DNA from 2 places in the uncultured Idiomarina sp. genome. Region 2 is predicted to be linked to the other one. Evidence: predicted binding sites of a transcription regulator. Region 2 holds the regulator's gene; the other holds the start of a gene.
What was found. The regulator NrdR, encoded in region 2, represses ribonucleotide reductase genes. The targets are predictions, from matches to a motif close to AAACACNANATNTNGTGTTT.

Region 1 (3,422 bases), on a different contig from region 2:
ATTCATCCTCGATATTGATGGGTGAGACTTCTCTAGCCAGATCGCTCATATATGTATCCCTAAACTCAAGCTATACTTAATCGTTGTTATAATTAATCAGGTATTGTACCCGTCACGGGGTGAACACGCACCCTCTTTTTCAAAAACGTCCGCTGATGTAAACTCTATAGAAGTTACGCCAATTTGGAACCTCTAACACATGTCAGAACGAGCCTCTTTAAGTGCCCTTAGCAATAACGTTGACGAAAAAGAAATCGAAAAATTTTCCGCCCTTGCTTCGCGATGGTGGGACACCGAAGGCGAATTCAAACCGCTGCATCAAATTAATCCATTGCGATTAACCTTTATTGAACAGCAAGTAGGCGGGTTATTCAACAAGCATGTTGTTGATGTGGGTTGCGGTGGTGGTTTATTAACCGAGGGTATGGCGAGTCGTGGCGCTCAGGTAACGGGTATCGACCTTGCGCATGACTCGTTAGAAGTCGCTCGACTTCACGCTTTAGAGTCGCAACTCAGTGTCAATTACCAGCAAATAAGCGCTGAAAACTTTGCTGCGGAACATACCGCACAGTTTGATGTCGTCACATGTTTGGAAATGCTCGAACACGTTCCTGACCCTGCCGCCATTGTTGGTGCTGTATGTGAGATGGTGAAACCGGGCGGTTACGCTATTTTCTCTACGTTGAATCGTAACGTGAAATCTTGGCTGCTAGGTATTGTGGCGGCTGAGCATGTTTTACGGTGGGTGCCTAAAGGGACTCACCAGCATCAACGATTTATCAAGCCTTCTGAATTACTGCGTATGACAGATGTACATGGATTGCAAGCAATGAAGATGAATGGCATCGTATATAAGCCATTGCAAGGCTTTATGCTAGACGAGCATGATGTTGACGTTAATTACATCGTTGCACTTCATAAACCAGGCCGTTAACTCATTAGGGAACTCGCGTGAACAAACATCCGGTAGCTGCAGTTTTGTTTGACCTCGATGGTACATTATTAGATTCAGCACCGGATTTGGGCTTTGCGCTCAATCAAGTCTGTCGTGAAAATGGACTTCCGGAGATACCCGCAGAGGTATTTACGCCTGTTGCTTCGCACGGTTCTCGTGGGTTATTAGGTTTAACGCAATTGGATGAAGATGCGCTACTTGCGCTAAAACCAAGGTTTCTCGATATTTATCGCAACAACTTAGCGCTTCACAGTAAGTTATTTGACGGCGTTGAGACGTTACTGAGTTCGCTTCGCCGCAATCAGATTAAAATAGGCATCGTCACCAATAAACCTGAGTTTCTTACTCACCCTCTGATTGCGCAGTTTGAAGCGCTACAAAGTATTTCGGTAGTCGTCTGTGGTGATACGTTGGAAGAAGCCAAACCGTCACCCAAACCACTTTACTACGCAGCAGAACAACTTACTGTGGACCCCAAGGACTGTGTGTATATAGGCGATGCAGAACGCGATATCGTGGCCGGGCGTAATGCAGGTATGGTGACGGTACTCGCAGAGTATGGCTATATCTCTAGTACTGACCAACCACAACAATGGTTAGCGGACTACACCATCGCTCACCCCAATGCCTTGATGGAGCTACTCGCTTTACCAAAGTAGATGTTCTAAATCGTTCATTTTTTAATAGTTTTTATGACACCTTTTTTGCATAGAACGCTTGTTTCTAAAGTCATGATTTTTTCAACTAAAAAATTATAAAATTTACACTTTCACGCAAGCCTATGCACGATAAGCGCTTGCAAAATTTCAAGCGGCTTTAAACGAATATTTACTACTAAATAGACTTGATCGATGTGCGGGTTGTATCTAGTATGCCTGTAACACATCGACTACTAGATATTGTGTTCATTTGGTGTACAGACCGAAAATCACACAATATCTTGTGGCCACAAATCTATAACAAACAGCTAAGAGTCGGCGCTAAAATGAACGAGCAACTTTTCGTTACCAAACGCAGTGGTCAACGCGAACCGCTGAATTTAGATAAGATTCATCGTGTCATCATGTGGGCTGCAGAAGGCCTTAATAATGTCTCTGCTTCTCAAGTCGAAATTAAGTCGCATATTCAGTTCTATGATGGGATCAAAACCGAAGATATCCATGAGACCATTATCAAAGCAGCAGCGGACCTAATTTCAGAGGAAGCGCCTGACTATCAGTATATGGCTGCGCGTCTGGCCATTTTTCACTTACGGAAGCGTGCGTACGGCAAGTTTGAGCCCCCTCGCCTCTACGACCATGTGAAGAAAATGGTTGATGAGAAGCGTTACGACGCACACTTGCTAGAAGATTTCAGTGAGCAAGAATTCGACCAGATGGACGAGATCATTGATCACTGGCGTGACATGAACTTTTCATACGCTGCGGTTAAGCAACTAGAGAATAAGTACTTGGTGCAGAACCGAGTCACCGGTGATATCTACGAAAGTGCTCAGTTTCTTTATATTTTAGTGGCTGCTTGTTTATTCGCTAATTACCCTAAGTCCACTCGCATGGACTACATCAAGCGCTTTTATGACGCGACATCAACGTTCAAAATATCGTTGCCAACGCCTATCATGTCTGGCGTGCGTACGCCGACCCGCCAGTTCAGTTCATGTGTATTGATTGAAACGGGTGATAGCCTTGACTCAATTAACGCGACAGCCAGTGCTATTGTTAAATACGTATCGCAACGCGCGGGTATTGGTATCAATGCCGGACGTATTCGCGCACTCGGTAGCCCTATTCGCAATGGTGAAGCGTTCCATACGGGTTGTATCCCATTCTATAAGTATTTCCAAACTGCTGTGAAAAGCTGTTCTCAAGGCGGTGTACGTGGTGGCGCGGCAACGCTGTTTTATCCGCTGTGGCACCTTGAGATTGAAAACCTGTTGGTACTTAAAAACAACCGTGGTGTGGAAGAAAACCGTGTTCGCCATCTCGACTACGGTGTGCAGTTCAATCGCTTGATGTATCAACGCCTCGTCAAAGATGACTTCATCACACTGTTTAGTCCATCGGATGTGCCTGGCTTGTATGACGCATTCTTTGAAGATCAAGAAGAGTTCGAGCGTCTCTACGTCCAATACGAAAACGATGAAAATATTCGTAAGAAGCGTATTAAAGCCATCGAGCTGTTTAGCTTGTTTATGCAAGAGCGTGCGAGCACCGGCCGAATTTATGTGCAAAACGTCGATCACTGTAATACTCACAGTCCGTTCGATTCAAAAGTTGCGCCTGTTCGTCAGAGCAACCTGTGCTTAGAGATTGCGCTACCGACCAAGCCACTCAGTCACGTCAATGACGAAGAAGGTGAGATTGCGCTATGTACTTTATCAGCGTTTAACTTAGGTAAAATCAAATCGCTCAGCGATTTCGAAGAGCTCGCGGATCTTGCCGTACGTGCTCTCGACAGTTTGCTTGAT
Region 2 (3,422 bases):
GTTGATAAAGTATCATGCAAACTGTCTTGCAAATGCACGCGCACGTTAGTTACCTTTTCGGCATTAATTTCGCCATGCACTAACGCATGATGAACTTGTTGATCGATTGAGTCTTGATACGTGATCATATTGAATTTGCCAAAACTGGTCGGCAACTGACACTGGGCTACACGGCGAATGGTTTTCTCGCGCACTGAGCGATACTCGATCAAGTCAGCAATAGTACCCACTTTAATATCGTGTGCTTCGGCAAACTTTTCTAGGTCCGCCCGGCGCGCCATGGTGCCGTCTTCATTAAGCACTTCGACAATCACTGCAGCAGGTTCATAGCCGGCTAGGCGCGCGAGATCACAACCGGCTTCCGTGTGCCCCGCACGGTTGAGTACACCGCCCTGCTTAGCTTTCAGTGGAAATATATGACCCGGCATTACCAAGTCTTCCGGCTGAGCATTACGTGCTACGGCTGCTTTCACTGTTTGTGCGCGGTCAGCTGCCGAAATACCTGTAGTCACACCCTCGGCGGCCTCAATGGATACCGTAAAAGCAGTCGAGTATGGCGCATTGTTGCGATCAACCATCAGCGGCAGGTTAAGTTGCTTACAACGTTCCTCGCTGAGGGTCAGGCAGATCAGTCCCCGACCATAACGCGCCATGAAATTTATCGCTTCAGGGGTCACGCAGTCTGCTGCAAGAATAAGATCGCCCTCATTCTCGCGGTCCTCGTCATCCATTAGAATGACCATCTTACCTTGCTTGATATCTTCAATAATCTCTTCTGTCGAATGCAATGACATAATAGTTCCTACTTCATTGGCTGAGCGATCACGCGAATATCCTCGCCGACCATTCTGCGCTCAAGCACGTTAAATGAGAGCGCATCATCGAGTTGAGTCAGTTCCTGCAACGCAATCATACTGCGTGCGTCACTGCCTAATACTTTGTTGGCTTGATAATAGACCAGTTCATTCACTACCTGAGCGTTAAAAAGAGCACCCGCTAACTGAGCTCCACACTCGGTCCATACCAAATTAATCTCACGCAATGCGAGTTCTTTCAGTGCGTCATGTAAGTCTACGCGACCCTGGCTATCTGCTTTAGCAATAATCTCGTGGCAATGACGATGTCGAGAAGCAGGAGCTTCCGTAGTGCGGACGACAAATACAGGCGTTTCAACCTCAAATAGTCGCAAATCATCATGAATGCGGTTTTTCCCGTCAATAATCACACGCACGGGCTGCTTGAAAAATAATGGTTTTTCGATCCCGTCAGGCCACTGTTCAGGGCGTACATTCAGTCTCGGGTTATCCACCAGCACCGTATCCGCGCCAGTTAATATTGCGTCGGCTTGTGCACGCCATACCTGAACGTCAGCACGCGCTGCAGCACCGGTAATCCATTGGCTCACACCGTTACTCAGCGCCGTACGTCCATCAAGTGAGCTCGCCAGCTTAACGCGCACATAAGGTAATTGAGTCTGCATACGATGAATGAAACCCGGATTCAACTGACGCGCTGCAGTTTCAAATAAACCAACACGCACTTCGATATCAGCATCGTGTAATTTATGAATGCCACGACCTGATACAATCGGATTGGGATCTTGCATCGCGATAACCACGCGAGCTACTTCCGCATTAATCAATGCATCAACACAGGGCGGTGTGCGACCTTGGTGACTGCATGGCTCAAGCGTAACATAGGCGGTTGCATGTTTGGCTTGTGTGCCAGCCTGGCGTAACGCAAAGACCTCGGCGTGGGGTTCGCCCGCCTTCTGATGCCAACCTTCGCCAACGATACTGGCGTCTTTTACGATGACACAACCGACGGCAGGATTAGGTCCAGTCGTAAAGCGCCCTTTTCTTGCCAATTCCAAGGCGCGATGCATATAAAGATGGTCGCGCTTATCTTGTGCCAAACTAATCATTGAGCCGCGCGATCTCCTCGCCGAACTCTTTGATATCCTCAAAAGAGCGATAGACCGAAGCAAAACGAACGTATGCGACTTTATCGATTTGCTTAAGGTTATCCATCACCAGGTTGCCAATAAAGTTAGAGGTAATCTCTCGCTCGCCGGTTGCACGGATACTGGATTTGATTTTATTAACCGCTTGTTCCATTTTTTCGAGACTGACCGGACGTTTTTCAAGCGCACGTAATAGCCCACTGCGAAGCTTATCTTCATTAAAAGGTTCACGCCCACCGTCTGTTTTAATTACACGGGGCATTACCAGTTCAGCAGTCTCAAATGTTGTAAAGCGCTCGCGACAATGGCTACATTCTCGGCGTCTGCGCACCGATGCACCGTCCCCTACTAACCGCGAATCGATGACCTTGGTATCTTGTGTTCCGCAGAATGGACAGTGCATAGCGCGCTCCTTTTCAAACGTTATTTATAAACTGGAAACTCGGCACATAACGTTTTGACATCGTTACGAACGCGATCAATCGTCTCTTCGTTATTAATGTCATCTAATACATCGCAAATCCAATTAGCCACTTGCTCAGCTTCTGCTTCCTTGAAGCCGCGACGAGTAATTGCAGGTGTACCTAGACGAAGACCGGAAGTGACGAACGGCGAACGCGGGTCGTTCGGTACCGCATTTTTGTTGACCGTAATGTATGCACGACCTAATGCAGCATCGGCATCTTTACCCGTAATGTCTTTGTCGATTAAATCAACGAGGAACAAATGGTTCTGCGTGCCATTCGATACGATTTTATAGCCACGTGCTTGCAGCGCTTTAACCATCGCATTAGCGTTCTTTAGCACTTGTTCTTGATACGCTTTAAATTCAGGCTCAAGGGCTTCTTTAAACGCCACCGCTTTCGCTGCGATAACGTGCATCAATGGACCACCTTGATTACCTGGGAATACCGCACTGTTTAATTTCTTGTGCAGTTTCTCATCATCTTTGCCAGACAAGATCAGACCACTACGCGGACCTGCGAGGGTTTTATGTGTTGTCGTTGTTACTACGTCTGCGTAAGGAATTGGACTTGGGTATACACCTGCAGCAACCAGACCCGCTACGTGCGCCATATCTACCAACAAATAAGCACCCACTTCGTCAGCAATTTGTCTGAAACGCTGCCAATCAACAATACCCGAGTATGCAGAGAAACCAGCAACGATAACCTTCGGCTTATGCTCTTTAGCTAACTCTTCAACTTGGTTGTAATCGATTTCACCGGTTTCTTCTGAAATACCATATTGTACGGCATTGTAAAGCTTGCCCGAGAAGTTAACACCCGCACCGTGCGTCAGATGGCCACCGTGTGCCAAACTCATTCCCAAGAAGGTATCACCGGCTTCCATAAGTGCCATGAATGCAGCCGTGTTGGCTTGTGAGCCTGAATGCGGTTGTACGTTCGCGTATTTAGCACCAAACAATTCTTTAGCACGTGCAATCGCGAGATCTTCA

Region 1: the regulator NrdR is predicted to act here: its motif matches at 1,884-1,903, upstream of nrdA (class 1a ribonucleoside-diphosphate reductase subunit alpha).

Annotation. Positions count from the first base shown of each region.
Region 1 covers NZ_CAXGLS010000010.1:15,319-18,740, reverse strand. The annotation lists gene gyrA (DNA gyrase subunit A) at 1-49, opposite strand, end outside; gene ubiG (bifunctional 2-polyprenyl-6-hydroxyphenol methylase/3-demethylubiquinol 3-O-methyltransferase UbiG) at 200-934, shown strand; gene ABNS04_RS04385 (HAD-IA family hydrolase) at 952-1,614, shown strand; gene nrdA (class 1a ribonucleoside-diphosphate reductase subunit alpha) at 1,941-3,422, shown strand, end outside.
Region 2 covers NZ_CAXGLS010000009.1:60,046-63,467, forward strand. The annotation lists gene ribBA (bifunctional 3,4-dihydroxy-2-butanone-4-phosphate synthase/GTP cyclohydrolase II) at 1-794, opposite strand, end outside; gene ribD (bifunctional diaminohydroxyphosphoribosylaminopyrimidine deaminase/5-amino-6-(5-phosphoribosylamino)uracil reductase RibD) at 803-1,924, opposite strand; gene nrdR (transcriptional regulator NrdR) at 1,917-2,366, opposite strand; gene glyA (serine hydroxymethyltransferase) at 2,387-3,422, opposite strand, start outside.